One region of the Marinobacterium sp. YM272 genome, then DNA from elsewhere that is predicted to be linked to it. Evidence: predicted binding sites of a transcription regulator. Region 1 holds the regulator's gene; each other region holds the start of a gene.
What was found. The regulator sigma-54, encoded in region 1, starts transcription at its own class of promoters, with help from an activator protein. The targets are predictions, from matches to a motif close to TGGCACNNNNNTTGCTNT.
Positions count from the first base shown of each region.

Region 2: the regulator sigma-54 is predicted to act here: its motif matches at 4,211-4,228, upstream of ACQUQP_RS00095 (nitrate reductase).
Region 3: the regulator sigma-54 is predicted to act here: its motif matches at 5,418-5,435, upstream of ACQUQP_RS09260 (NifB/NifX family molybdenum-iron cluster-binding protein).
Region 4: the regulator sigma-54 is predicted to act here: its motif matches at 3,816-3,833, upstream of ACQUQP_RS17345 (pilin).

Region 1 is NZ_CP194171.1:1,365,630-1,373,103, forward strand. It holds gene ACQUQP_RS06310 (PTS sugar transporter subunit IIA) at 1-282, opposite strand, end outside; gene hpf (ribosome hibernation promoting factor) at 310-600, opposite strand; gene ACQUQP_RS06320 (RNA polymerase factor sigma-54) at 653-2,161, opposite strand; gene lptB (LPS export ABC transporter ATP-binding protein) at 2,214-2,939, opposite strand; gene lptA (lipopolysaccharide transport periplasmic protein LptA) at 2,936-3,454, opposite strand; gene lptC (LPS export ABC transporter periplasmic protein LptC) at 3,444-4,013, opposite strand; gene ACQUQP_RS06340 (KdsC family phosphatase) at 4,015-4,551, opposite strand; gene ACQUQP_RS06345 (KpsF/GutQ family sugar-phosphate isomerase) at 4,551-5,522, opposite strand; gene mlaF (phospholipid ABC transporter ATP-binding protein MlaF) at 5,730-6,539, shown strand; gene mlaE (lipid asymmetry maintenance ABC transporter permease subunit MlaE) at 6,543-7,325, shown strand; gene mlaD (outer membrane lipid asymmetry maintenance protein MlaD) at 7,328-7,474, shown strand, end outside.
Region 2 is NZ_CP194171.1:18,894-26,367, reverse strand. It holds gene ACQUQP_RS00105 (NTP transferase domain-containing protein) at 1-521, opposite strand, end outside; gene cobA (uroporphyrinogen-III C-methyltransferase) at 552-1,433, opposite strand; gene ACQUQP_RS00095 (nitrate reductase) at 1,420-4,074, opposite strand; gene ACQUQP_RS00090 (CmpA/NrtA family ABC transporter substrate-binding protein) at 4,782-6,173, shown strand; gene ACQUQP_RS00085 (ABC transporter permease) at 6,225-7,229, shown strand; gene ACQUQP_RS00080 (ABC transporter ATP-binding protein) at 7,242-7,474, shown strand, end outside.
Region 3 is NZ_CP194171.1:2,064,906-2,072,379, forward strand. It holds gene ACQUQP_RS09245 (Orn/Lys/Arg decarboxylase N-terminal domain-containing protein) at 1-1,310, opposite strand, end outside; gene ACQUQP_RS09250 (S8 family serine peptidase) at 1,697-3,463, shown strand; gene ACQUQP_RS09255 (AMP-binding protein) at 3,654-5,339, shown strand; gene ACQUQP_RS09260 (NifB/NifX family molybdenum-iron cluster-binding protein) at 5,575-6,054, shown strand; gene ACQUQP_RS09265 (AEC family transporter) at 6,266-7,150, shown strand; gene ACQUQP_RS09270 (hypothetical protein) at 7,173-7,474, opposite strand, start outside.
Region 4 is NZ_CP194171.1:3,892,314-3,899,787, forward strand. It holds gene ACQUQP_RS17320 (hypothetical protein) at 1-220, opposite strand, end outside; gene ACQUQP_RS17325 (transposase) at 444-1,139, shown strand; gene ACQUQP_RS17330 (transposase) at 1,337-1,792, shown strand; gene ACQUQP_RS17335 (helix-turn-helix domain-containing protein) at 1,962-2,492, shown strand; gene ACQUQP_RS17340 (transposase) at 2,599-3,126, shown strand; gene ACQUQP_RS17345 (pilin) at 3,276-3,752, opposite strand; gene ACQUQP_RS17350 (sigma-54-dependent transcriptional regulator) at 3,937-5,289, opposite strand; gene ACQUQP_RS17355 (two-component system sensor histidine kinase NtrB) at 5,279-6,904, opposite strand; gene pilB (type IV-A pilus assembly ATPase PilB) at 7,035-7,474, shown strand, end outside.

The DNA.
Region 1 (7,474 bases):
GTTGTCGATAGCGTCAAAGTCTATCGGCGTCGCCAGTGTCATCACCAGTGCCACCGCGCTTTCGCAGGCGGGCAACCGGCAATGGGGGATCGCAACGCCATCACCGATACCGGTACTGCCAAGGCGTTCCCGGTTCAACAGACCGGCAAAGATCTCTTCCGAGGGGGGATTACCAGACTGGCCAGCGAGAGTATCGCTGGCCAGTTCGAGGGCTCTTTTTTTGCTGACGACATCGGCGTGACAGAGAGTGCGCGATTCGTTCAGCAGTTCAGTTAAGTTCATTATCTGACAGGAGCGTCCGGTTTTCGTTTATTTGTGCGCCTTCATCTTTTCCTTGTGCTTGATGATCTGGCGATCAAGTTTATCCACCAGTCCGTCGATGGCTGCATACATATCATCGTGTTCGTGCGTCGCGAAAATCTGGCCGCCGGCCAGGTGAAGATCGGCTTCGGCCTGTTGACGCTGCTTCTCAACGCTCAGAGTCACCTGGGTGTTGGTGATGTTATCGAAATGGCGCTCCAGTTTGTCAAACTTGGTACGAACATAGTCGTTAAGGGCATCGGTCAGTTCGACATGATGGCCAGTGATGTTGATCTGCATACGTTTTCTCCTAGTCACAATGCACGCTTTTTTATCGTGCTTTCCACTTCAATTAAACCAGACGCTTCCGCTCATTAGAAGGCGGAATTGCCATCGCTTCACGATATTTTGCAATCGTGCGTCTGGCGACGTTGATTCCCTGTTCGTCCAGCAGTTGAGCGATCTTGTTATCGCTGAGCGGTTTGCCCGGATTTTCCGCTGACACCAGCTTTTTGATCAGCGCGCGGATGGCGGTGGAGGAGGCTGCGCCGCCGTCCGAAGTGCTGACATGGCTGGAGAAGAAATACTTCAGCTCAAAGATGCCGCGCGGCGTGTGCATGTACTTTTGTGTGGTGACGCGCGAGATGGTCGATTCATGCATGCCCACCGCTTCGGCGATGTCATGCAGCACCATCGGTTTCATCGCCTCTTCGCCCTGTTCAAGAAAATCGGACTGGCGTTCAACGATCTCTGTGGCCACCTTCAGCAGGGTGTCGTTGCGGCTCAGCAGGCTCTTAAGGAACCAGCGCGCCTCCTGCAGATGGTTCTTGAGGAAATTGTTGTCGGCGCTGTTGTCGGCGCGTCGGATCAGGTCAGCATACTGGGCGTTGATCCGCAGTTTCGGCGCGGCCTCGGGGTTGAGGTTGACCGCCCACTCACCCTTGATTTTGGTGACCACCACGTCGGGGATGACATATTCCGACTGGCTCGGATTGATCATCGCGCCGGGTTTCGGGTTCAGCGACTGGATCAGGCGGATGATCTCCTGCAGTTGCTCTTCCTTCACCCGCATACGCCGCAGCAGGGTTTTGTAGTCGTGGTTGCCGAGCAGTTGCAGGTGCTCGCTGACCAGCCTGAGTGCGTCCTGCAGGTACGGGGTGTCGGGGTCCAGCTGGCGCAGCTGGATCGCCAGGCACTCGCTCAGGTCGCGGGCTGCAACGCCGGGCGGGTCGAACTGCTGGACACGGTGCAGGACTGCTTCGATCTCGTCCTGCTCGGTCTCGATGAAGTCTTCCGGGTACTGGCGGGTGAACTGCTCGATCAGCTCTTCCACTGACAGGGTGAGATAACCATCCGGCTCGATACCGTCGATGATCGCTTCAGCCACCAGACGGTCGTTATCGCTCATCGGTGTCAGGTTGAGCTGCCAGATCAGGTGGTCCTGCAGGGTCTCGTCGCGGGTGTCGTTATCGCCCGGTTCCCAGTCATCATCGCGCGCGGGAGCGGAGGCGGCCGGGGTCGTCTGGTAAGTGTCATCCCAGGAACTGTCAGTGGTCAGCTCGGTCGGGATATCCTCGCTCCAGCTGTCTTCCGGGGTATCTTCGTAGCTTTCTTCGCGCTCGGATTCGCCACTTTCGGCGGCTTCAGGTTTTTCCTGGGTGTTATCGCTCTCATTGCCGTCGTCGCTGCCCGGCAGTTCGTTATCCTCTTCGCTGACCTCGAGCAGCGGGTTGCTCTCCAGCGCCTGCTGGATCTCCTGCTGCAGATCCAGCGTCGATAGCTGAAGCAGACGGATCGCCTGCTGCAGCTGTGGCGTCATGGTGAGTTGCTGACCGATTTTGAGCTGTAAGGATTGCTTCATACTACTACGCGATAAACCATTACTGGGTCGGTGTTAGTGGCGCCCCAGGCTGCTAGAGCCTGAACTGCTCGCCAAGGTAAGCCTGACGTACCTGCTGGTTTGCCAGGATCTGTTCCGGGTTGCCCTGCGCCAGGATCCCGCCGTCACTTACAATATAGGCGCGCTGACAGATATCGAGCGTCTCACGTACGTTGTGATCTGTGATCAGCACGCCGATGCCCCTGTCCTGCAGGTGTCTTACCGTCTGCTTGATATCCCCGACGGAGATCGGATCTACGCCTGCAAACGGCTCATCCAACAGGATGAAGTGGGGCTCGGTTGCCAGGGCGCGTGCGATTTCCACGCGGCGGCGTTCACCGCCTGACAGCGACATGCCGATGCTGTGTGTCAGATGGGTGATATGAAACTCTTCGAGCAGCTGTTCCAGCTTGGCTTCACGCTGCGCCTTGCTCAGGTCTTTGCGTGTTTCCAGGATGGCAAGCAGGTTGTCTTTAACGCTGAGCTTGCGAAATATGGACGCTTCCTGCGGCAGGTAGCCGATACCGGAACGGGCCCGGCCGTGCATCGGTAGCCGGGTAATGTCGTCCTGGTTGATGCGAATCTGGCCGTGATCCGCCTTGATCAAACCGACGATCATATAAAAACAGGTAGTCTTGCCGGCGCCATTGGGGCCCAAAAGGCCAACGACCTCGCCGCTGCTGATCTGCAGCGATACATCACGCACGACCTGGCGGCTTTTGTAACTCTTGGCCAGGTGGAGGGCTTCAAGCTGCATCATGGGTTGTCTCCAGCCTGCTTGGGCTGAATCACCATTTTGACCCGTTGGTCGCCGCTTTCGCTGCTGAAGGCGTTAACTATCGCTTTGTCCATGTTGTAGACAATGCGCTGGCCGGAAAATGTGTCTTTTCCCTGTTCGACGCGGGCTTCCTGCGTGATCGTGATTTCCTGCCGGTTTACCCGGTACTCCATGCGCAAACCGTAGGCATGGGTGACGGGGTCATCGGCGTTGGGTTTTTGTTCAAATTCTGCCGGTCGACCAATAGATACGATACGGTCTACATCGCCGTCCGCGCTGCGGTAAAGCTCGACCTGGTCGCCGCGAATTTTCATCGAGCCCTGTTCGATTTCCACGTTGCCCCGGTACACGGTCACGCCGGTGTTGTCGTTCATGCTGGCGCTGTCGGCGCCGATCTGGATCGGCTGGGATGAATCCTCGGGAAGCGCCATGGCAGGAGCCGACAGCCAGAATACCAGGCTGCAGATCGCGGCAGGAAGGGTCGGTTTAAGGCGCATTGTATCTACCCTTTACGTTAGAAAGCAGTTCAACCCGGCGCTCGTCGAAGTACACCTCGAGACCGGTGGTTTCGGTGCGCTCGTCTTCGCGAATCAACGTGGCGGGGGCGTCTGTCTCGGCATAATCCCTGGGTGGGTAAACGCTGAGCGTACTGGTTGTCAGTACCGAGCCGGGCCCGGATAGCGGATTATGGTTAACCTCCACATCGCCTGCAAGCTGAATCTCACTCTGATCATCCAGCACCCAGCCTTCGTTGGCGCGTATTTTGTATGCCCCACCCTTATCCTGCGGCATCAGCGTGCTGGGCTCAAGTAGCTTGCTGGAGTTGAGCCTGGGGTAGTGGCGCAGTTCGGGGGTTGTCCAGCTGCGTTGAAAAGAGCCGTCCTCACCCCAGTAGCGGGTCTCGGCATCGCGCATGAAGAAGTCGATACTGGTATCCGTATCCTGGCGCAGCGTCTTTTCCTGCGGCAGGTTGTTGCCGGCAAAACCCCACCAGAGCAACAGTGGCGTGAGAATCGCCAGGGCAACAAGCAGCCGCACTCGTCCCGCAGTCAGCACGTCAGAGGTACTCCTCAAGGATCGGCATCAGTTTCTCCTGGGCGGCGAGAACCAGTTCGCAGATCTCGCGTCCTGCACCCTGGCCCCCGGGCGTGGTGCTGACCCAGTCGGCCTGTTCGCGTACGTACCAGTGGCCATTCGGTACCGTGGCGCCAAAACCGGCACAGCGGATGGCGCCGAGATCGGGCAGGTCATCGCCGATATAAGCGGTGGATTCTGCATCGAACCCGGTTTCCTGCCAAAGCTCCTCCAGCGCAATGCGCTTGTCTTCCCGCCCCTGGCGCAGGTAGTTGATTCCCAGGGCTTCGGCGCGCAGTTCGACCTGGGGTGAGCGGCGTCCGGTAATAATGGCGCTTTTGATGCCGCCCTTGTGCAGCAGCTTGATGCCGAGGCCATCAAGGATACTGAACGACTTAATTTCACGGCCGTCGGCAAGAAAGTTGAGCTGACCGCTGTTGAGTATGCCGTCGACATCAAATACCACCAGCCTGACTTTTTTGAGTTTGGCCAGTTGTTCCTGGGATAGAGATTCGAGCATCAGATAACTCCCGCTTTCAGCATATCGTGCATGTTCAGGGCGCCCACCGGGCGATCGTTTTCATCCACCACGATCAGGGCGTTGATCTTGCGGCTCTGCATGATCTGCAGTGCTTCGGCGGCAAGAATGCCCGCTTTGATGGTGGTGCAGTTGGCGGTCATAACCTGGTCGATCGGTGTCTGCTTGAGGTCGACCTCCTGGTCCAGCGTACGACGCAGGTCGCCGTCAGTGAAGATGCCAACCAAGGCACCGGACGTATCCGTGACCGCGGTCATGCCCAGGCGTTTTTGCGTCACCTCCAGCAGCGCATCGCGGATGGAGGTCTCCACATCGACGTGGGGTACTTCGTTGCCGGTATGCATGATGTCATCGACCAGCAGCAGCAGGCGGCGACCCAGAGCCCCGCCGGGATGGGAAAAGGCGAAGTCCTCGGCACTGAATCCGCGTGCTTCCAGCAGGGCGATCGCCAGAGCATCGCCCAGCACCAGCTGTGCCGTGGTGCTGGAGGTCGGGGCCAGTCCCAGCGGGCAGGCTTCCCGGTCAACCGGTATGTGCAGACTTACATCAGCCGCCTGGGAAAGGGTCGACTCGGGTTTGGCAGTGATGCTGATCAGCGGCGCCTGCATCCGTTTGATCAGTGGCAGGATCGTCACCACCTCGGCGGTTTCGCCGGAGTTGGACAGTGCCAGCACCACATCGTCCCGGGTGAACATGCCCAGGTCACCATGGCTTGCCTCGCCCGGGTGTACAAAGAAAGAAGGTGTTCCGGTGCTGGCCAGGGTGGCCGCGATCTTGTTGCCTATATGCCCCGACTTGCCCATGCCCGTAACGATGACGCGCCCCTTGCAGTTGAGCATCAGTTCGCAGGCGCGGGTGAAACGTTCGTCCAGATGGCTGAGCAGATTCTTGACTGCATCCAGCTCCAGTTCGATGGTGCGGCTGCCCGCGCGGAGAAAGTCGAAATCGGACATGGGAAACTCAATCTCTTTGAGGGAGTGAAAGATGTAGAGGGCAAGAGTTTACAACAGTGGGAGTCCCGGGCACACCCGGCTATCCGGGGAGGGGATAAAGTTTCGTTTTCAGGGGCAGAGTGATATATTTTTGCGCTTTGATTCATTCTGCATTGTCCTCGCAACGTGCCAGAAGGAACTGAATACGGGACATTCTAAGGCAGGTATATGGACCCTCTCAGCGACAATATTATCGATATCCGCGGTTTGAGCTTCAGCCGCGGTTCACGCACTATTTTCGATAATATCGATATCCAGGTTCCACGCGGTAAAGTGACCGCGATCATGGGGCCCTCGGGAACCGGTAAAACCACGCTGTTAAAGCTGATCGGCGGGCAGCTTAAGCCCGATGCCGGGCAGATTCTTCTTGAGGGCGATAACATCCCGACCCTCGGTCGCAGTGACCTGTTCGCTGCCCGTGAGCGCATGGGCATGCTGTTCCAGAGTGGTGCCCTGTTCACCGATATGAGCGTGTTCGAGAACGTGGCTTTTCCGATCCGGGTACATACCGATCTGTCCGCCGACATGATTCGTGATGTGGTACTGATGAAGCTTCAGGCGGTGGGCCTGCGTGGTGCCGCCGATCTGATGCCGAGCGAGTTGTCAGGTGGTATGGCGCGCCGTGTAGCCTTGGCCCGCGCCATCGCGCTGGATCCGGATATCGTTATGTACGATGAGCCGTTCACCGGTCAGGACCCGATCGCCATGGGTGTGCTGGTCAACCTGATCCGTCGCCTTAACCAGGCTCTTGGCCATACCAGCATCGTGGTATCCCACGATATCAAGGAAACGCTGAGTATTGCCGATTACGTGTATATCGTCGCTGATGGTCGGGTGATCGCCCAGGGTTCCCCCGAAGAGCTGGCGGCAGTGGAATCTGATCAGGTGCGCCAGTTCATGCAGGGGCTGCCGGACGGTCCGGTTCCCTTCCATTACCCGGCACCGGATTATCTGCAGCAACTCTTACGGGAAAATTGATAGATGCTGGATTGGATTCAGTCACTGGGCCATCGCGGCCTGTCGCGACTGGCCGCGTTCGGGCGTGCGGGGCAGCTGCTGATGCAGTCGCTTATCGCCCGACCGGAGCCGGTCACCATGTTTCCGCTGTTGATCAAGCAGCTCTACTTTGTTGGCGTGCTCTCGCTGATCATTATCGTCGTCTCCGGCGGTTTTATCGGCATGGTGCTTGGCCTGCAGGGATACACCATTCTTGTCGACTACGGTTCCGAGCAGGCGGTGGGGCAGATGGTTGCCCTGAGCCTGGTGCGTGAACTCGCGCCGGTGGTGACGGCACTGCTGTTCGCCGGGCGCGCCGGATCCGCCCTGACTGCCGAAATCGGCCTGATGAAGGCAACCGAGCAGCTGGCCAGTTTCGAGATGATCGGTGTCGATCCGATGCGTCGCATCATCGCGCCGCGCCTTTGGGCAGGCTTCATCTCCATGCCGATCCTGACGATTATCTTTTCGGTGGTTGGTGTCTGGGGTGGCGCGCTGGTCGCGGTGGAATGGCTCGGCATCTTTGAAGGCTCCTTCTGGGCCAATATGCAGCAGGCCGTCGATTTTCGTGCGGATGTACTCAACGGCATTATCAAGGCGCTGGTCTTCGGTTTCGTGGTGACCTGGATCGCCGTGTTTGAGGGATATGACTGCATACCTACTTCTGAAGGGATCAGCCAGGCCACAACCAGGACCGTCGTGTTTTCGTCCCTGGCTGTACTGGGGCTTGATTTCTTACTGACCGCATTAATGTTTGGAGAGCTGTAACAATGCGCATGCGTACAATGGAGATCAGCGTGGGCTTCCTTATGCTGGCCGGTTTTTTTGCCTTGGTGGTTCTGGCATTGAACATCAGTGGCCTGAATCTGTCTCAGCAGGGAGGTGGCTACACCGTGCTCGCCCGCTTCGATAATATC
Region 2 (7,474 bases), 1.3 Mb from region 1:
GCATCGATGGCCCGCATCAGGCGCTGTTCGCCGCTCTCACGTATGAATGTCAGCAGCGGTTGTCTAAGCGAGCGGGGCAGCAGTGCATGCAGCGGATGATCACGTCCGTCGGCGCGCAGGTAGACCCAGTGGTCCGGGTAGGTCTGGCTGATCTCGACCAGGGTTTCAAGCTGCGTCTGGCCGATGCCGGGGCTGTCGCAGGGCAGGATAATCAGGTCCTCATCGGGCAGCTGTGGCAATAGCTCACCGAGGGCCCTGAGCGGGCCGGGAAAACTGTCATCGGGGTCCGAGATAAGCGGGTAGCCAAAGGCCGCGTAGGCGTCGTGGTTGCGGTTGCAGTTGATATAGATCCGGTGACAGAGCGGCTCCAATGCAGCCAGTGAATAGCTCACCAGGGGGCGCCCTTCAAAGTCGATCAGCCCCTTATCCTGCCCGCCCGTGCGGCGGCCGCGACCGCCGGCCAATACCAGCCCGGTCAACTCGTTTTGAGTCTCTTTTGTCGTGTTGTTCGCGTCTGACACGGTAGTTCCCCAGAAAGATCGCGCCCATTGTCAGGCGACCTCCTGTGCTCTGGCAAGTGATATCGCCTGCGCCCGGGCGGTGCGGGTCACCTCGCCGACAATAATCAGGCTGGGGGAGCGGAACTGTGCCTCCCGGGCTTTATCCACAATGCAGTCGAGAGACGCAAGCAGGTTACGCTGATCTGCTCGGGTGCCGTTCTCGATCAGCAGAATAGGCCAGTCGCCGGGTAAGCCCTGTTTCTGCAGCTCCGTGGTAATGGTGGGCAGAGCCTCCAGACCCATGTAGAACACCAGGGTTTGATCCCTGCGTGCCAGTGCTGCCCAGTCGTGGCTGAGATGATCGGCATGATGGGTAGCGGTGACGAAACGTACCTGGTGGGCACTGCCCCTATCGGTCAGCGGGATACCTGCCGCGGCGGCGCAGCCCGATGCGGCGGTGATGCCGGGGACAATCTGCCAGGGAATGCCGGCGCTGTTAAGTGCCTCGATCTCTTCCGCCATGCGGGCGAAAACCGCCGGATCTCCGCCCTTCAGGCGCAGCACGGTTTTACCGCGGCTGGCCTGCTCCACCATCATCGTGCCGATTTCCGCCTGGGGAACGCTATGATCACCGGGTGCCTTGCCCACGTAATAGCGTTCGGCATCGGCGGGGATCAGGTCGAGGATATCTTCGCCGACCAGGCGATCGTAGATCACCACCTGGGCTGCGCGGATCAGCCGGTCGGCTCGCACCGTCAGCAGGTCTGCCGCACCGGGGCCGCAGCCGATCAGGTGCACCTCGCCAGGCTTGCCTGTTGATTTGCGACCGGCCTTGAAGGCGGTGTTTATCGGTGTGTTTGTTTTGCGCCGGCCCAGATCGATGATGCGGTTGAAAGTCTGCGCCAGTGGGTTGAAGCGGTTACTCAGAAACATGTTCGGCTTCCTTGACGCTGTTAGCGATCAGCGACTTAAGTTCGGGGAGGCAGGAACCACAGTTGGTTCCGCATTTGAGTTGTTCGCTCAGCTTTTCGGCCGAGTCGCTGCCGGCGTTGATCGCCTCAAGAATCGCCGGTTCGCGTACCTGGAAGCAGCTGCAGATCACGGCGCCGCAGGGTTGAGCGCCCGGTGCGCGTGCCGCCAGAAGCTGGCGTCGTGTATCCTGGTTGAGCGAACCCAAGGCGAACTGTGTGTCGAGCCAATCCAGGTCAGGCAGATTGTTGTCGCGCTCGACCAGTAGCACCCAGTCGAGACGATCTCCGGCGAATCCACAGGCGCGGAAACGGCCTTCAGCCTTATCTTCCAGTAGCAAATCGGGTGTTGAGCCAAGCTGTTCGTCACACCAGGCGGCCCAGTCGGTGACAGCGTCAGTGTCGGCCAGGCGGAAGCTGGTGCAGTACTGCAGTGGCGCCCGGCTCCAGTATTGCGCGCGGGGGGCGCTCGCAGCGCGGCTCAACAGCCGTGCCTGCCATCGAGTCTCGAGTCGGTGGATGCTCGCCACACCCTGTTTGGATTCGGGCTGGCCCGATACCGGGTCCACCACCGCATCGATCAGATTGCCGCTGATCGCATTGCCGCTGAACTGCTCGTTCCAGTGCATAGGGATAAAGAGTTCACCGGGGCGCTGTGACTCGCTTAGCTGTGCTCTGGCGACGTAGCTGCCCTGCTTGCTCTCAAGGACGGCGATATCGCCACTGGCGATCTTGAAACGCTTTGCATCGCTGGGATGAAGCTCGATAAACGGCTCGCTTCGGTGCTGCAGCAGACGGGCAGCGCGGCCGGTACGGGTCATGGTGTGCCACTGGTCCCGGAGCCGACCGGTGTTAACCACCAGTGGACAGGTTTCGCTGGGCTGCTGTTCAGGCAGACGAGGTTCTATCGGCAGCAGGCGCGCTTTGCCATTGGGGGTGAAAAACTGACCGTTGGCAAACAGGCGCGTTGTTCCTTTCGGGGCGCAAGCGTTTACCGGCCACTGTATGGGGGTAAGTTCATCGTATTCAGTGTTGCTGATCTGTGAGAGCCCGCTGATATCGAAGCCCCGCTTGCCGTCGTTTTCAAACCCGGAGAGCGCGGCGTGTTCGCGAAAAATGGCTGCCGGGCCGGAATAACTGAATGGTTCGGTAAAGCCCAGTCGTTTGGCGACCTCACAGATAATCCACCAGTCGTTTTTTGCCTCGCCCGGTGCCGAAATGAGCCCGCGCTGGCGCGAGATGCGCCGCTCAGAGTTGGTGACGGTGCCATCTTTCTCGCCCCAGGTGGTGGCGGGCAGGGCGATATGGGCCAGCTCCACGGTGTCGGTCTGTGCCATGCATTCGGAAACAATCACCAACTCGCATTGCTCCAGCGCTTTACGCACCCGGCTGGCCTGGGGCAGGCTGACCACCGGGTTGGTGGCCATGATCCAGACCGCCTTGATCTCGCCACGCTCGATAGCCGAGAACAGGTCCACTGCTTTCAATCCCTCCTGACGGGCAATAGTCGGTGCCTGCCAGAAGCGCTGCACGCGATCGATGTTCTCGTCGTTGGAAAAATCCATATGCGCGGCCAGCTGGTTGGCCAGGCCGCCCACTTCACGTCCACCCATGGCGTTGGGCTGACCGGTCAGCGAGAAGGGGCCCATACCGGGTTTGCCGATGCGGCCGCTTGCCAGGTGGCAGTTGATGATGCTGTTGACCTTGTCGGTGCCGCTGCTGGACTGATTGATCCCCTGGGAGAAAAAGGTCAGGACCTTTTCGGTGTTGCAGAACCACTCCACCAGGGTTTCCAGATCCCCCTCCGGTATATCGGTCAGGCGGGCCGCTGTGGCCAGGTCAGGGGCGCTGTGGCGCGCCGCTGCGAGTGCTGCATCCAGGCCTTCGGTATGCTTATCCACATAGACCTGGTCGACCTTGCCGCGTTTTTCCAACTGCACCAGGATCGCATTGAAGATCACCGCATCACTGCCCGGTTTCAGCGACAGCTGCAGGTCGGCCAGCTCCGAGGTGGCGGTGCGACGCGGATCGATCACGACCACGCGCAACGCGGGGTTGGCTTGCTTCGTCGCGGCCATGCGCTGGAACAGGATCGGGTGGTTCCAGGCCGCATTTGAGCCCACCAGCACCATCAGGTCGGCGTGATCGATATCCTCGTAACTGCAGGGCATCAGGTCGCCACCGAAGGCGCGCTTGTAGCCGGCAACGGTGGAGGACATGCACAGGCGTGAATTGGTATCCACATGGCTGGAGCCGATAAACCCCTTCATCAGCTTGTTGGCCACGTAGTAGTCCTCGGTCAGCAGCTGGCCGGAGAGGTACATGGCAACCGACTCGGGTCCATGCTGCTCGATAACCGAACTGAGACGAGCGGCAACGCTGTCGAGCGCTTGGTTCCAACCGGTTTCAACGCCATCGACCCGGGGCTGGATCAGTCGGTCGTGCTCTCCGGTGGTTTCGTGCAGCGCGCTGCCTTTGACGCAGAGGCGCCCCTGGTTGGCGGGGTGTGTCTCGTCACCGGAGACGGCGATGATCTGCTCATCTCTGATTTCGGCGCTGACACCGCAGCCAACGCCGCAGTAGGGACAGGTTGTGTTGTTGCTCATCTTTAGGCCCCGCAAAAAAAAAGCGCCTGAACCTCGAGCCTGCCTTAGCAGGGGGAGATTCAGGCGCCTTTGCCATCTATCGAAAACGTCCGAAGACTTTTCCGGAAAATTGTTTAACCACTTACTTGTCGAAGAAACTGCAAGTCTGGTGCCATCAATGGGCGCGTATACAATTCAAAGGCCTAGCTGAGGTGTTCGCCGATTTTCTCGGTTTTTACGCATTGCTTGGAGGCGTTATGCACTCAAGTGGTGCGGAATCAGGCCGGTGAACCGTTCATTACGGTTTATGCTATTCATGGCCGGTAATTGACGCTTTAGGCATATAAAGATGGGAGTGGTTATTTGTGCTGGTTCTGAGGGCAGCGGGGTAGTCAGCATTCCTGGACAGTTGCTCTATTTTTGATCAAAAAAACGGAGAAACTGCTTGATGTCGGTGCAGGTTCGCGAAGCCACACAGGCATGTTTGAGGTTGGCTTTTATTTATCGGATTGTTTTTAAAGGAATAAATAAGAATTGGCACGAGCTTCGCTTTAGCTTTTGCAAATCGAGGCGTGTCGGCTTTTTCTTCCAGATCGACGACACCGCCACCGAATGCTCGTTTAGAGCCTGACAATTAGCGAATACGGCAAGGGCGCCGTTCCTGTATCACAGACCGAGGTCTGGGGTGTGGGAGCGGCGCCCTTTTTTGTTTCTGGATAGGAGTTGTTATGAAAAAGACCCTGAACCGTCGTTCTCTGTGCAAGCGTGTCCTTCTGGCTGCTTCTGTCAGCCTGGCCTCTGCTTCCCTGTCACTTCCAGCTCTGGCCGAGGTGGGCTATGCCGAGAAAGAGGAGTTGAAATTCGGCTTCATCAAACTCACCGATATGGCGCCGCTGGCGATCGCCTACGAGAAGCAGTACTTCGAGGATGAAGGGCTCTATGTGACCCTGGAAGCCCAGGCGAACTGGAAGGTGCTGCTGGACCGCGTCATCGACGGCCAGCTGGATGGCGCTCATATGCTCGCCGGTCAGCCGCTCGGTGCGACCATCGGTTTTGGTACCAAGGCCGATATCATTACCGCGTTCAGCATGGATCTGAACGGCAACGGCATCACCGTTTCCAACGATATCTGGGAACAGATGAAGCCCAATATCCCGGTCGGTGAAGATGGCAAACCGGTGCACCCGATCAAGGCGGATTACCTCAAGCCGGTTGTGGATAAGTACAAGGCCGAGGGTAAACCGTTCAACATGGGCATGGTGTTCCCGGTCTCCACCCACAACTATGAGCTGCGCTACTGGCTGGCGGCCGGTGGTATTCACCCCGGTTACTACGCACCGGCCAAGGGCGACACCAGCGGCCAGCTTCAGGCGGATGCGCTGCTTTCCGTTACCCCGCCGCCGCAGATGCCGGCGACCATGGAAGCCGGCACCATCTACGGTTACTGCGTCGGTGAGCCCTGGAACCAGCAGGCGGTGTTCAAGGGGATCGGTGTGCCGGTGATCACCGACTACGAGATCTGGAAAGACAACCCGGAAAAAGTGTTCGGTGTCTCCAAAGAGTGGGCCGAGAAGTACCCCAACACCCATATCCGCGTGGTCAAGGCGATGATCCGCGCCGCCAAGTGGCTGGATGAAAACAACAACGCCAACCGCCCCGAAGCGGTAGAGATTCTGTCCCGCCCGACCTACGTGGGCGCGGATGAGGAGGTGATCGCCAACTCCATGACCGGCACCTTCGAATATGAGAAGGGCGATGTGCGTGACGTGCCTGACTTTAACGTCTTCTTCCGCCACAACGCCACCTACCCGTACTACTCCGATGCGATCTGGTACCTGACCCAGATGCGCCGCTGGGGCCAGATTGCCGAGCCCAAGCCGGACAGCTGGTACATGGATATCGCCAAGCAGGTGTACCGCCCGGATATCTACGCCATCGCTGCGAAAGAGCTGATTGCCGAAGGCAAGATGGATGCGTCTGAGTTCCCGGATTTCGACTCTGAAGACGGTTTCAAGGCGCCGCAGACCCAGTTTATCGATGGCGTGACTTATGACGGTCACAAGCCCAACGAGTATCTCGAGAAGTTCAGCATCGGCCTCAAGGGCGAAGAGCAAATCTAAGCTTCGGAGCAGCCCTCCGGGGCTGCATATCCGGGGGAGGAGAGTTTACCCATGACTAGCATTCGTATGGCATTGGCCGGAGTTTCCAGCATCGCCGGTGTGAAATCCAACGATACCCTGGGCAGCTGGTTCAAGCGTGCGCTAGGGGCGCTGGGGCTGCCGCTGCTTGGCCTCGCCGTGTTCCTGTTTATCTGGCAGGCCGGCGCCAAGCAGATCGACACCTCGCTGGGGCAGTTTCCGGGACCGACGCAGGTCTACGAGCAGTCGGTGGCGCTCTATGCCGAGCATGTCAGTGAGCGTGAGCGGGAGACGGCGTTCTATGAGCGTCAGGAGCAGCGCAATGCCGATCGCGTCGCCAAGGATCCGGATTATGTGCCGAAGATTCGCGACTACACCGGCAAGCCGACCTTCTTTGACCAGATCGGTACCAGCCTGGTGACCGTGTTGGCCGGCTTTGCCATCGCCGGGATCATCGCTATCCCACTGGGGATCTGCATCGGCCTGAATGCATCGCTGTATGCGGCGCTGAATCCGATTATCCAGCTGTTCAAGCCGGTATCGCCCCTGGCCTGGCTTCCGCTGGTGACCATGGTGGTCAGTGCCGCTTACGTGACCGACGACCCGATGTTTGCCAAGTCGTTCCTGACTTCCCTGTTTACCGTCGCGCTCTGCTGTCTCTGGCCCACGCTGATCAATACCGCCGTTGGTGTATCCGCCGTCAGCCAGGATCTGCAGAACGTCAGCAAGGTGCTGCGCCTTAGCTGGATGACCCACGTGATCAAGATCGTGCTGCCGTCGTCGGTGCCGATGATCTTTACCGGTCTGCGCCTGTCGCTGGGTATCGCCTGGATGGTACTGATCGCCGCGGAGATGCTGGCGCAGAACCCGGGCCTGGGCAAGTTCGTCTGGGACGAGTTCCAGAACGGCAGCTCCGACTCCCTCGGCCGCATCATGGTGGCGGTGCTGGTGATCGGCCTGATCGGCTTCCTGCTCGATAGGGTCATGTTGCTGCTGCAGCGCCGTGTGTCCTGGGACAAAAATGCAATTACCCGTTAAGGAGGGCTCAACATGTCTAAGCATCTCGAACTGACCGGTGTCTCCATCGAGTTCCCGACGCCGAAGGGCTCCTTCAAGGCGTTGGATAACGTAAACCTCAAGATCGCACGGGGTGAGTTTGTTTCGCTGATCGGCCACTCCGGCTGCGGTAAGTCCACTGTGCTCAATATCGTTGCCGGCCTGTACCAGTCCACCACCGGTGGTGTGGTGCTGGATGGCAAAGAGGTGAACGAGCCGGGCCCTGA
Region 3 (7,474 bases), 700 kb from region 1:
TACTGCGGGCTGGTGGACGAGTGCATCAGGTAGGACTCGTTAAAGCGGTGGGTATCCAGTTTCCGCTTGGTGCCGTCCTGCACCAGGATCTGTGAAGCCTGAGACAGGCCGGCCAGAAGCTTATGAGTGGACTGGGTGGCGAAAACCAGCGTCTCGTCGGAGCGAGGACGTCCCTCACCGATCGCATGCATGTTGCGATAGAAGGGGTGGAAGGACGCATGCGGCAGCCAGGCTTCGTCGAAGTGCAGGGTGTCGATGGTGTTGCCGAGCATCCCCTTGATGGTTTCAACGTTGTACAGAATGCCGTCGTAGGTGCTCTGAGTAATGGTCAGGATACGCGGCTTCTTGTTTTTAGCCTTGCGGGCGAACGGGTTGGCTTCGATCTTTTTGCGGATCGTTTCCGGGTCGAATTCACTCTTCGGGATCGGGCCGATGATGCCGTAATGGTTACGTGTCGGCATCAGGAATACCGGAACGGCACCGGTCATGATGATCGAGTGCAGGATCGATTTATGGCAGTTGCGATCGACCACGACAATATCGCCTGGCGCCACTGTGGAGTGCCAGACCACCTTGTTGGAAGTGGAGGTACCGTTGGTGACGAAGAACAGGTGATCGGCGTTGAAAATGCGCGCTGCGTTCGCCTCACTATCGGAAACGGGGCCGGTGTGATCGAGCAGCTGGCCCAGTTCGTCGACGGCGTTACAGACGTCGGCGCGCAGCATGTTCTCGCCGAAGAACTGGTGGAACATCTGGCCCACCGGGCTTTTCAGAAAGGCGACGCCACCTGAGTGCCCCGGGCAGTGCCAGGAGTAGGAGGAGTCGCTGGCGTAATCCATCAGCGCACGGAAGAACGGCGGTGCCAGGCTGTCCAGGTATTTGCGCGCTTCCCGGATGATATGGCGGGCAACAAACTCCGGCGTATCCTCGAACATATGGATGAAGCCATGCAGTTCGCGCAGGATATCGTTGGAGATATGGCGCGAGGTGCGGGTTTCACCGTACAAAAAGATCGGAATTTCGTTGTTGCGCTTGCGCACTTCGTTGATGAAATCCCTGATCGCTTTCAGCGCAATGCTGACGTCTTCGTCACTGCCGCTGCCGAACTCTTCATCGTCGATGGAAAGGATGAAGCACGAGGCTCTGCTGGCCTGCTGGGCAAAGGAGGTAAGGTCGCCGTAGCTGGTGAAGCCGATGACCTCCATACCCTCGTTCTTGATGGCGTCGGCCAGGTCACGGACGCCGGAGCCGGAGATATTCTCCGCGCGGAAATCTTCATCGATGATGACAACGGGAAAACGAAATTTCATCCACTCGTCCTGTCTGCAAGAGTGAGTTGGGCAGCGAAACCAAAGCTGCCGTTTGCGGGCTGTAGTTTAGCAGCGAGCCGGTTAACTATAAACGCGCTGACCTTCCACTTTATGCTGTCTGGCTGGATGTTAAGACGATTTTTTAGCGAATTGTTCAGAGGTCCCGTGCAGTAGGGCAAGGTCTGAGCGGTTCGTCGCGGCTTATTGCCGATTAAGGCTGTCTGTGGGTGAAAAAAGAGCACAGCAGGGCGCTGAACTTGAATATAACTATAAATGTTGAGGTTTTTCTTGAGAAATTCTGGCTGAATAACGCCTTTTCGTGGCCGATTACATAAGAATGAGTGGCCAAAAGACCCGTCGATGAACCTGCTGTTGGATTATAAAAAATGAAATCTCTCTACGCTTGGGCTTCTGCATTACTTATTCCCGTGAGTCTGCTTTCGGTTGAAACAGCTTTGGCGGGTCAACCCCACAACCTGACCGACCAGATTATTGTTCGCTTTGATGACAACTGGGCAAATGGGCGTCCCAAGGCCCCTGGGCTTTCTCGGATAATCGGGCAGGACCTCATCTACGTGCGGGAAACCTCGCTGGGCTCGACAGTTTATAAGTTGCCTTCCCGTGAATCCCTGCCGCAGGTGAAAGGTTACGCCAAGGCACTGATGGCAACCTCTGGCGTCCAGTACGCGGCGGCGGACGAGATGATGTTCGCCATCGATACCCTGCAGGATCCGCCTTCTGAAGGTAAATGGGTCTCGGACGGAAGCCCTGTTTATGATTCTCAGTGGCACTATCACGGCAGTGCCGGGATGGACGCGCCTGGCGCCTGGGCCCAGCTGGACTCCGCAGATACGCCGGTACGTGTCGCGGTGATCGATACCGGATACACCGCTCACTCCGATTTGGTGGCTAATCTGGTGGACGGGGTGGATATGGTTCACGACCCGTATATCTCCAACGATGGTGATGGTCGTGACACCGATGCCAGCGATCCCGGCGACTGGACGCCCAGCAACTACTGTTATCTCGGCTCAAGGTCGAGCGACAGCAGCTGGCACGGTACCCATGTGGCGGGTACTATCGCGGCCGTGACCAACAATAGTAAAGGCGTTGCCGGAGTGGGCTATAACCTGATTCAGGTCGTGCCTGTCCGAGGCCTGGGTCAGTGTGGTGGCTATGGCTCGGATATCGCTGACGGTATCCGTTGGGCGGCGGGTTATGACATCCCGGGCCTGCCGACCATCGATAAGCCGGTACAGGTCATTAATATGAGCCTGGGCGGCGGCGGTGCCTGCGCACCCGATTCCGAGTACCAGCTGGCGATTAACGATGCGGTCGCAGCGAACACAACCGTTGTTGTTGCGGCAGGCAACTCCAATGCGGATGCAGCGAACTACTCTCCCGCGAGTTGTGCCAATGTCATCTCTGTTGCGGCTACCGGGCCTTCCGGCGACCGTGCCTACTATTCCAATTACGGCGAAAGTGTTGATCTGGCGGCCCCCGGCGGTGATATGAGTAGTGATAACACCGCTGGTGTGCTGTCGACCTTAAACGCAGGTACTAAGACACCGGCGGGCGAAAGCTACGCCTACTACCAGGGAACCAGTATGGCGACGCCACATGCAGCTGCTGTGGCGGCGTTGCTCTACATCAAGAACCCCTCGATCACACCCGCCGAGGTTGAAGCGGTGCTTAAGGCCAGTGCTCGAACCATACCCGGTACCTGCAATCTCTGTGGTGATGGGCTGCTCAGCGCAGGCAATGCGCTGACGCTTGCTGCTGGCGGCACTGTAGAGCCGGAGCCCGTGCCACCAATGGCACCGACCAATGCATTCGCTTTTGCCGATGCTGGTATCGTAACGTTGAGCTGGTTTGATGAGAGCGACAATGAGACCGGTTTCAGGGTTGAGCGCAGCCAACAGAATCGGAAGAACAAATGGTCTGGCTATTCGACTGTTGGTGAGGTTACCTCGAGCAGCTTTACTGATACGGGACTCGATGGCATCTATCAGTATCGGGTCCAGTCCTACAATGCGGCGGGGGCATCGGCCTGGGCCTACAGTAATGACGTAACGGTTTCGAACACCTCCAGTGGCGGTGATTCTGGAGGTGGTTCAAGTACCTGCAAGGGTAATGGTCCCAAGTGCAGATAAACCGTTAAAAGTTGAACCGTCAAAGGGTGCTCATGGGGCACCCTTTTTTGTTCTGAGCTAAGGGGTGGCGTCGGGCTTTATTTCCGGTTTTTGTTTTTCATGCGTGACAGCCAAGGGGATCGGACTAAGCTTAAATCAAGCCCCTTTTTTTCGGGTCGCCCGCAATAATAACAAGCGGAGGGCGAGTAAGATGATGGCCAGTACTAACGCTTATGCAACGCTGTCGGCGGGCCTGAACCGGTCGGCCTATGCGAATCTCGTCGACTTTTTCGAACGAACCTGTGCCCGTTATGGGGACAAGCCCGCCTTCACCAGTTTTGGACGCACCCTGAACTATGCCGAGCTGGAACGCCTGTCCGCATCCTTTGCGGTCTATTTGCAGCGTCACACTGACCTGCGTCCGGGCGACCGTATCGCAATTCAGCTGCCTAATCTGATCCAGTATCCGGTGGTACTGTTCGGTGCGTTGAGAGCAGGGCTGGTGGTGGTCAATACCAACCCGCTGTACACCGCCGAAGAGATGGAGCACCAGTTTGTCGACTCGGGTGCACGTGCACTGGTCATCCACAAAAGCATGGCGCACAAGGCGGAAGGAATTCTCGAAAAGACCGATATCAAGCACCTGTTCGTGACCCAGGTGGGTGATCTGCACGGCTTTGTAAAACGCGCGCTCATTAATGCCACGATAAAATATATTCGCCATCTGGAACCGGATTTTTATCTGCCGGGGTCGCTGGGGCTTAGAGATGTTCTGCTCGAGCATATGGGCGAAAAACCTGAGCCGGTGAAGCCCGGGCTGCATGACCTGGCTGTGTTGCAGTACACCGGTGGGACGACCGGGGTGGCCAAGGGCGCGATGCTTACGCACGGCAATCTGCTGGCCAATCTGATGCAGGGTTATGACTTTATCAACCGGGAGGGCTCGGGTTGGGCGTCAACCGTGGTACTGCCGTTACCGCTTTATCATATCTACGCGTTTACCGTATCCCAGATCATTATGGCCTCAGGAGGGCACAGTGTGTTGATTGCCAATCCGCGGGATATCGATTCGCTGGTTCGGGAGATCGCTCATTGGCCGATGACCGCGTTTATCGGACTCAACACCCTGTTTAACGCCCTGTGTAATCGCGAAGGCTTCAGGTCCCAGGCGTTCGATCAGCTTGAGCTGACACTCTCCGGTGGCATGGCGCTGACCCGGGATGCGGCACAGCGTTGGGAAAAAGTGACCGGGTGCCCGGTTGTCGAGGCCTATGGCCTGACCGAGGCGTCTCCGGCGGTGGCGATCAACCCCCGTCATGCGATCCAGTCCGGTACCATAGGCATACCACTGCCCTACACCGAGGTCAGGGTAATTGATGACGACGGGCAAAAGGTACCCGACGGAGTGCCCGGTATGTTGTGTGTGCGCGGCCCGCAGGTGATGGCCGGCTACTGGCAGCGCCAGGAGGAGACCCGAGAGACAATCAACGAAGAGGGGTTCCTGAAAACCGGCGATATCGCGGTCCAGCAGAGTGATGGCTACCTGCGCATTGTGGATCGGGCCAAGGATGTGATCATCGTCTCCGGTTTCAATGTCTTTCCCAACGAGGTGGAGGATGTGGTTACCGCACACCCTGAGGTGGTCGAGTGTGCAGCCATCGGCGTACCCGACCCGGACAGCGGCGAGCGCGTAAAGCTGTTTGTGGTCAGCACCTCGTCGTCGCTGGACCGGGCCGCGATCAGGGCCTGGTGCCGATCACACCTTACTGCCTACAAGGTGCCGCGGGATGTGGAGTTCGTCAAAGAGTTGCCGAAGTCACCCGTTGGCAAGGTAATACGGCGTCAGTTGCGTGATGCTCCGTCCCTGGGGGACTCACAGGTTGCCCGCAGCGCTTGAGTGTTTGTTAAACGAAGCTGATCCGAGTGTTATAAAACCGACAATCGCGGGGCGCTGTTCCCCGCGTTTGCCTCGTCTTGGTACATTCCTTTCTCTAGTTTGTTGAAAAATATCGCTTTTTCTCCGCGTCTCTGTGGCTGGTCCTGATGGTGCGCGGCTTGCAGTTATCTAATGGCCAGTACCGACTGCACCCGCACCCGGCGCCTGCCGGAGACTCACCCGAGAGGAGAAAAGTATGAACACTGCTGTTAGCGTTGAGTGTGTTGCCGATGCGATCGACAACGAACAGGCTTTGATCGTGGCCTTTGCCTCCCAGGATGGGGATATGGTGGATCAGCACTTTGGTTCTGCCCAGGCGTTTTATACCTGGGCGGTTACTGCAGACAGTGCCGAGCTGATCGCCAGCCGTGACTTCGGATATGAGAAGAAAGATGGCAATGAAGACAAGCTGAAGCCGAAAATGGCCTGGCTGGTAGGGGCTGACGTGGTCTACTGTGGCTCGATAGGAGGCTCGGCCACCCGTCAGCTGGTCACCCTTGGAATCAACCCGATCAAGGTCAAGGGTGGGCCGGATGTGGAGGAGCTGGTCGATTCGCTTCAGGCACAGCTCGCAAGCGACGCGCCGGAGTTCTGGCTGGCCAATATCCTCAAGCGCAAACGCAGTAACGGCGATGACCGCTTCGACCTGATGGAAGATGAGGGCTGGGACGACTGAGTCTAAGCCTATGAGTCTAAGCCACTGAATTTTAGTGGCGGATCGAGCATAATAGGGCGGCCGAACAGTTCCACTTCCAGGGCTGACTTCGGCTGACGCCCGCGAGCAGGATCATACCCGGTTAACTGCCAGTGGGGGCGTGGTTTCACTCTTTACCCCTGTCTGCTGGCGCCGTTGTCGGCCGATCCGATTGTTAGGGTTGCTCTCCCCGATGTTAGAAGCGTTCCTCGTTCCGATCCTGCCTGTTCTGTTTATTGCCCTGCTGGGCGCCTTGCTCAGCCGCACCACCACCTGGCTGGATAATCCTGCCCTGGGGCAGATGGTCACCAATATCGGACTGCCGGCGCTGCTGATCCATTCGTTGCTTAATATGCAGATGGATCTTTCCGGCATGGGGCTGTTGATTCTTGCCATGGCGTCGACGCTGGTGCTCTCGGCGGTTGTGACCCTGGTGGTGCTCAGACTGTGCGGTCAGCCGATCAGGCGCTACCTCTCTGTACTGGTTAATCCGAATACCGGCAACCTGGGGATTCCGGTGGTCTTTGCCCTGTTTGGTGAGCAGGCTCTGGCGATTGCGGTGGTGGTGTCGTCGGTGGTGACCATCAGTCACTTTACGCTGGGCGTATCGGTGATGTCCGGCAGTTTTGCGCCGCGGCAGTTGCTGCGCAATGCGCCTGCACTGGCGCTGTTGGTGGCCGCTCTGTTGCTGGGGCTGGATCTGCAGCCGCCGGGATTCGTGATGAAAACCCTGGATATGGTGGGCGGTATCACGCTGCCGATCATGTTGATGATGCTGGGACGTTCCCTGGCAGATCTGAAGTTCGGGCGCTCAACAGAGTGGACGCCGCTACTGTTGATGGCAGTCTACCGGCCCCTGGTCGGTCTCGCGGCTGCTGCGACCGTGGTCTGGGTGCTGGGTATGGATGAGCTGGAGGCCAGGGTGCTGATGGTCCAGGCTGCGATGCCGGTGGCGGTTATCAGCTATGTACTGACGCTGAGGTATGAGGGGCCGACGGACAGGGTCGCCGGCCTGATACTGCTGTCGATCCCGACCTCCTTTGCTGTGGTTGGGATCCTGGCGCATTTCTGGTTATAGGCGCCGAAGGTCTGGTTCCACTTTACTCGATGATAACCAGTTTACGTTTGGCCTCGATCTCGTCGATCCGGGCCAGGGTTGCATCGATAAAGGCCTGACCTGCGGCGATGCGTGCCTCGTTTGCGTCCTGTCGGCTCAGGAACGCGCGGGTCATCAGCGATTTACGGCGGTCCAGCCAGGTGTTCTGCTCTTGCAGTTCATTGACGCGCGCATCCCTGGGCAGGAAGTCGAGCATATCCTGAAACAGCACAAACAGACGTGCGTCATGCAGGTAGGCGATGCTGGACAGGGTCCGGCTGCGCTCGGCCGGTGAGGATTCTGTGC
Region 4 (7,474 bases), 1.9 Mb from region 1:
CCTCGGCATCACGATTGGAACCATCGGGAATCACTCCAATCCCCAGCCGGCGCCCCTTGTCCCACCAAACGGGCTGAGCCGGCAGGTCCAGCGTCTGCATCACCTCGGTCGCCACCTTATCACGCACCTCCGCAGACACCTCTTTACGACCGGTTTCTATGTACCAGGTTACCCCGATACTCAGGGCAATCAGGATAAGGACCATCAGGCGTTTGTTCATTACGGGGAATTCCATCGCGGGTTGGCATTATTCTTGGCTTGGGAGTGTGCCGGGATGCTCCCCGGCTGGCAACCGGACTAAAGCCTAAATTGGGGTCAGAGTAAAAATACTACGGCATCCACTGCATTCCACGTGGCTACGACACATTCACCACCTCTGGCTATGTTACCCTCAACGCCAGGCCCTGAAAGGAATCGGGGCCAGCTGGACTCAAGGAAGAGCTATGGCAAGAAGACCAAGAGCCTGCCCAGCAGGCATCCCTCAGCATATTATTCAACGTGGCAATAATCGGCAGATCTGTTTCGTTGGTGATGAGGATTACGCAGCCTATGCACAGTGGCTAACCGACGCATCTCAACGCTTCGAAGTACATATCCACGCCTGGGTATTTATGACCAACCACGTTCATTTATTGGCTACGCCCCTGAAGGCAGGTGCTGTCTCGGCCATGATGCAACACCTGGGGCGGCACTATGTGCGCTACTTCAACAGAGCCTATCAGCGCACAGGCACCTTATGGGAAGGCCGATTTAAATCCTGCCTCGTTCAGTCCGAGCAGTATTTGCTGACCTGCCAGCGATACATCGAGCTGAACCCCGTCAGAGCCCGAATGGTAGGACACCCTGCCGATTACCACTGGAGCAGCTACCACGCACACGCTCAGGGAATCGATACCGAACTGTGGACACCACATGAGCTGTATTTAAGCCTAGGTAAAAACAGCACAGAGCGGCAACAATACTACCAGGCACTTTTCAGCAACCCACTGCCCAGTGAGCAGCTGCAACGGATTCAGCAGTCGGTCAACCAAGGGTTAGCGCTGGGCAACGACCGCTTCCGTGATGAAATCGAGATACTTACTGGTGTTCGTCAGAAAATATTGAAGGCGGGAAGGAAGAAAAAGAAGGAGGAGGGATAAATTTTACTCTGACCCCGATTTCGCTGACCCCGATTTCGCGAAACACGAATTCGAAACAAAAAGGACCGCCGAAGCGATCCTCTCTGAAGAACCCGGGCTAGGCCAGAAATGTTACTCTGACCCCGATTTTGGGGATAAGGGGCGGCAGAAATATTACTCTGACCCCGATTTCCCTTAAAGAAAGAGCGCTATCGTCAATGATGCAGCATCTTGGCAGGCGATATGTTCGCTATTTCAACAGCAGATACCGACGAACAGGAACCTTGTGGGAAGGCCGTTTCAAATCCTGGCTCATTCAACCAGAGCAATACCTGTTGGCCTGCCAACGATATATTGAAATGAATCCAGTGAAAGCTCGAATGGTGGAGCACCCTTCCCAATATCACTGGAGCAGCTACCAGGCACATGCACAGGGTATCGATTCTGTGTTGTGGACGCCTCATCAGCAATATCTGAATCTGGGGAAGAATATGACGGAGCGGCAGCGGAACTATAAAGAGCTGTTCAAAAAACCATTGCCCGATGAGCGGATACTGCAGTCTTTCAATCAGGGTTTAGCCCTAGGCAACGACCGCTTTCGTGATGAGATCGAGCGACTTACCGGAGTACGCCAGCAACTACTTAAACCTGGCAGGAAGAAAAGAAAGGAATAAATGTTACTCTGCCCCCGGTTTCGTACTGTCAGGAAACGGCAGAAACAATGCTGGATGGGCTTAATTTAGGTTCTTCGCAGATTAGCGGGAAAGTGAGAAGTGCGGCAGCAAGAAGGGTTAAGGTTGTGTTCGCCAAAACTCGACCTACAACTCAACTGCTGCCGACGTCATGGATGCTAATCTGCTGAGCCTTTTCTGGGAAGGCTTCGAGCTTGAAAGCTACGAAGTCACCACCTCCAATACACTCTCCCTTCGACTACAACCGCGCTCTTCACAACCTCCTGTCTGTAGTGGTTGTGGTCAGGCCACGCTGTTGGTTCACGATGTCAGCAGACGACACGTGCGTGAGCGCGACCTGTTCGACTACCGCGTTTGGCTTGATGTACCCGTGCGCCGTGTGCGTTGTGTTGGCTGTGGTATTCGGCGTGAACAAATACATTGGCTTCCGGGGCGCCGAGGACTGACACAGGCTATGATTCGGCAAGTGGAAGTATTGGCGTCGTTGCTGCCGATTAAGCAAGTGGCAGAGCTGCTTGGCCTGCATTGGCATACGGTGAAGGCGATTGATCATCAGCGCCTGAGTCGCGAGGTGCAGGCGCCGGATCTAAGTCAGCTACGACGACTGATCATGGATGAGTTCGCGCTCTTCAAAGGGCATCGATATGCCACCGTGGCCACTAGGCAACGACCGCTTTCGTGATGAGATCGAGCGACTTACCGCAGTACGCCAGCAACTACTTAAACCTGGCAGGAAGAAAAGAAAGGAATAAATGTTACTCTGACCCCGATTTCGCGCCTGGGTATTTATGACCAACCACGTTCATCTATTGGCTACGCCCCTGAAGGCAGGTGCTGTCTCGGCCATGATGCAACACCTGGGGCGGCACTATGTGCGCTACTTCAACAGAGCCTATCAGCGCACAGGCACCTTATGGGAAGGCCGATTTAAATCCTGCCTCGTTCAGTCCGAGCAGTATTTGCTGACCTGCCAGCGATACATCGAGCTGAACCCCGTCAGAGCCCGAATGGTAGGACCCCCTGCCGATTACCATTGGAGCAGCTACCACGCACACGCTCAGGGAATCGATACCGAACTGTGGACACCACATGAGCTGTATTTAAGCCTAGGGAAAAACGGGACAGAGCGGCAACAACATTATCAAGCGCTGTTCGTTAACCCACTGCCCAGTGAGCAGCTGCAACGGATTCAGCAGTCGGTCAACCAAGGGTTAGCGCTAGGCAACGACCGCTTCCGTAATGAAATCGAGATACTTACTGGTGTTCGTCAGAAAATGTTGAAGGCGGGAAGGAAGAAAAAGAAGGAGGAGGGATAAATTTTACTCTGACCCCGATTTCCAAGAGAAAGAAAGGTAGGCGTGCTCCACAACAAAAAGGACCGCCGAAGCGATCCTCTCTGCTGAACTCGGGGCTAGGCCAGAAATGTTACTCTGACCCCGATTTCCAATTTTTATTTCGATCTCTCTTAGTCACGCTGCGGGCAGCGGTTAGGATCGATCGTAGCGGGATCGCAAACCATAGTCCACGCTAGGTTGCCCGCATTAGTTTCAGTTGCTGTAAAGGTAATTACGTCGTTGCCGCCTGACGGGTCGACTTCATCAGCAGCGGCTCCGCCAGCCTCAAAGACGGTAGCGACGAAACCTGCCGTAGAAACAGCAGCGCCACTTACAACAATCGTCATGTCTACATGAGAACCGAAGAGGGACGCTTCATAACCTTGAGCATCAGCTGCTACGTTAGTCAAGTCTCCCTCTTCGGAAAAGAACTGCTCTACAGCGATCTTATTCGTCCCGAAAATAGAAGGCGCCTCGGAAAGCTTCGAACGAATCGTGTAATCCTGATAAGCCGGCAGCGCGATCGCAGCCAGAATACCGATGATCGCTACAACGATCATCAATTCGATCAGCGTAAAGCCCTGCTGTTTCGCAAATTGTTTTTTCATCATTATCTCTCCAGCGAGTTTAACTTCCTGTAATTAAACGGCAGCTTGCCATTCAAAGGTTTCACAGCAAGAGTAGTGCCAACATCAAACTTTCCCGTTTTCTGAGGCCTTGGACCCTGTGCGTGTTAGCGATGCTAAGGCAAAGGCTGACAATCTGTCACCCCCAGTGTCAGATTTTGACAAACTAGTGTTTAAACTCTTGATCCACGTCCTGATCCAGCCCGTACTTCTGAATTCTGTAGCGCAGCTGTCGCAGGGTCAGGCCCAGCTGACGCGCCGCCGCGGAGCGGTTCCAGCGGAACTGCTCCAGCACTGCAACCAGCTGTTCGCATTCATCATTTTCCGACAGCGGCACCGAATGCCCCGCCGTTGATGGCCTATCCAACAGAGCCAGATCCTCAGCGCTAATTCGCCCATCCTCACAGAGAGCCAGGGCTCGCTCCAGAATATTTTCCAGTTCACGAACGTTACCGGGGAAGGCGTAGCCACAGAGTGCGCCGACGGCCTCTTCGGTCAGCTGGGCCGAGCAGCTTATACCACCCTCGCGGTTTCTGTTGACGATACGCTGCAGCAGGGCGTTTCCAAGCACTGGGATATCCTGCCGCCGCTCCCTTAGCGGCGGGACCTGAAGCTCAATAACGTTGACGCGGTAATAAAGGTCCTGGCGGAAGTTACCTAGGCTGACCTCTTCATGCAGCTGCTTATGACTGGCACTGAGAATACGTACATCCACCGCCTGCTCGTGTTCCGCCCCCACTGGGCGAATTTTACGCTCCTGGATGGCCCGCAATAGCTTGACCTGCATCGACATCGGCATGTCACCGATCTCATCGAGAAATAGGGTGCCGCCCTCTGCCGCCTGGAAAAAACCCTCACGCTGACCGGCAGCGCCGGTAAAGCTCCCCTTCAGGTGACCAAAGAACTCCGATTCGATCAGATCTTCGGGGATAGCGCCGCAGTTGACCGCCACAAAAGGTCCCGCGCCGCGATGACTGCGGGCATGGATCTGGCGGGCAATAATCTCCTTGCCGGTGCCTGACTCACCAAAGATACACACTGGCGCCTGGGTTCGGGCCAACTTGTCGATACGTGACTTCAGCGCCAGCATAGGCGCTGAATCACCCACCAGATCATCACTGCCGATCGGCGATGCGGCGTTAACCAGCGCCTGGTTTACCAGCGCCCTCAGCTGGTCAATCTCCAGCGGCTTGGAGACACAATCGAACGCCCCCTTGCGCAGCGCCTCTACCGCCAGTTCCATATCACCATAGGCTGTGATAATCGCCACCGGCAGGGCCGGATGCTTTTTCTGGATCTGTTCGACAAGCTCCATACCCCGGCCATCGGGCAGGCGCATATCGGTCAGACAGAGATCAAACGGCTGCTCGGCTAGAAGCTCCCGCGCTTCCCGTAGCGTTGCAGCGGCACGGCACTCGGCCCCCATCCGCTCCAGAGTAATCTCCAGCAGCTGACGAATATCGGCCTCGTCATCAACAACCAGCACACGTGGCTGCTCAGCTGTCCGTTCAACTTGCACTTGCTGTTTCCTTTACATCATTGACTGCAGTTACCGGCCTTTCCATCGGGAAGCTGACCTGGAAGCAACCGCCCTTTCGATTACCGGCACTATAACGCATTCCTTCACAGTACCGCAGTTCACAGTAGTTTGCTTCGCACAGTTCACGGGCGATATACAGCCCCAAGCCCGTACCCTCGTGCCTTGTGGAGTAGAAGGGTTCATAGATCATCGCCTGGATATCCCTGGGCACACCCGGCCCGTTATCCCAGATTTCGATACAGGGTGTGGCATTGGGCTCGGCCCGGTAAAGCGTCAACCGGATAATCGCCTCCCCCTGCTCTGGCGCGCCATGGCGGAGCGCATTGTCGAGCAACAGCGTCAGCAGCTGCCGCAGGTGATCGGGATCGGCACGCACCTGAACCGGCACACCATCCTCTTCGATGCTGACGCGCAGCGAACGGTACAGATCAGGCCAGCTGAGGCGCCACTCTTCCTGCAGCCCCTGCAACCAGGCCGAAAGATCTATATCCTCCCAGCGCGGCACCTTTCGACGAGACAGGGTAAGCACATCCTGAATCAGGCGGTTAAGACGCCGTACCTGGTTGAGCAGAATCGAAATCAACGGCTGCTCCTTATCCGACATTGCCGGCGACTCTGCCAGCAGCTGGGACGCATGGCTGATCGCCCCCAGCGGATTACGGATCTCATGGGCAAGACTGGCGGTCAGTCTGCCAAGCGCTGCCAGTTTCTCACGCTGCAGGCGGGAGTCCTGCTGCTCCGTGTTTTCCAGCATCATCAACGCCCGCTGATTGCGTCCCGGCCCGGTGGCTGTCAACTGGATACGCAGCGGCAGTATTTTTTCAGCGTTGAGGGGCTGCCCCAACCGCCAATTGCGTAATAGCTCCGCTAACGGACCGGAGAGTTCAACCAAGGGGCGGTGCAGCGCGTTTTCAGGCCGGATACCAAACAGCTCCGCCGCTGCCGGATTGATCATGCGGACCACATCCTGCTTATCGACAACCAGCACCCCCTCCTCCATACGCTGAACGATAAGTGCGTTGAGCTGGGTCAGGCTTTGCAGGTCGAGCTCACGCTCCCCCATCAGGGCACGGGACTCTTCAACCGACCGGCCAACGACACCGCTGACCAGGGCTATGGTGAGGTGTGCAAGCGCCAGTACGCCGATATCTGCGACGGAAATACTGTGACCAAGAAACCTCTGCGCTGACAACGACGCTGCAACAATCCCGACAATGGCAAGTACTGCATAGAGTTGTGTCCAGCGCCCCGGCTGCCAGAAACCGGCAAAAATCACCGGCAGCAAAGTCAGCGTGGCGAATATTCCCGGGCTGTTACCGCTGGAATAATCCAGTAAAGACAGCACGGTGATATCGACCAGCATCTGAAACACGAACTGCACCTGTCTCGACGCTTCTTTGCGCAGAAGACCAAAGCTGAAACCGATAGACAGCACCAGGTAGATCAGCGCCGTGATACCAAAGATGCTGGAGTCGTGATTGATAAAGGGAAGGCTGGCGACAGGAATCAGCAGCAGGGTGACCAGGGATCCGCCAAGCACCATCCGGTAAAAGTTGAACAGCCGTAGCGCCCGCCGATCCGACGTTGCCCCCATCAGAAAAAGACCCTGGTCAAGTTATGTCTAATCATATTTGCCACTACCCATTTGCCAGTATCCGGAGGCTACTATAGAGTATCCTTAACACCGTTTCTTTGGTCTGATTTGCAAAAGTAAGGTAAGGCAGTTGTCAAACGGATTTCAACCACTTAGCGGTCTCGCTAAGCGCCTCGTCAACGATGGCGCATTCTCCGCCGAAGTCGCCATGGAAGCGCTGACTCAGTCCCGCAATGCCAATCAGAGCTTTGTCAGCTACATCATATCCCAGCGTCTGGTCAGCTCCCACCGTGCCGCCTGCGCCGCGTCGGAAGAGTTCGGCCTGCCGCTGCTTGACCTGGATGCCTTCGCCGGTGATGCGATTCCCCAGGGGCTGATTGCCGAAAATCTGATCCAGAGCCACCGCGCCCTGCCGCTGATGCAGCGGGAAAACCGGCTGTTCGTCGCGATTGCGGATCCGACCAACATCCAGGCGCTGGACGAGATCAAGTTTCACACCGGTATCACCACCGAGGCGGTGATCGTCGAGGAGGACAAGCTCTCCCGCCGCATCGAAACCTTCCTGGATGC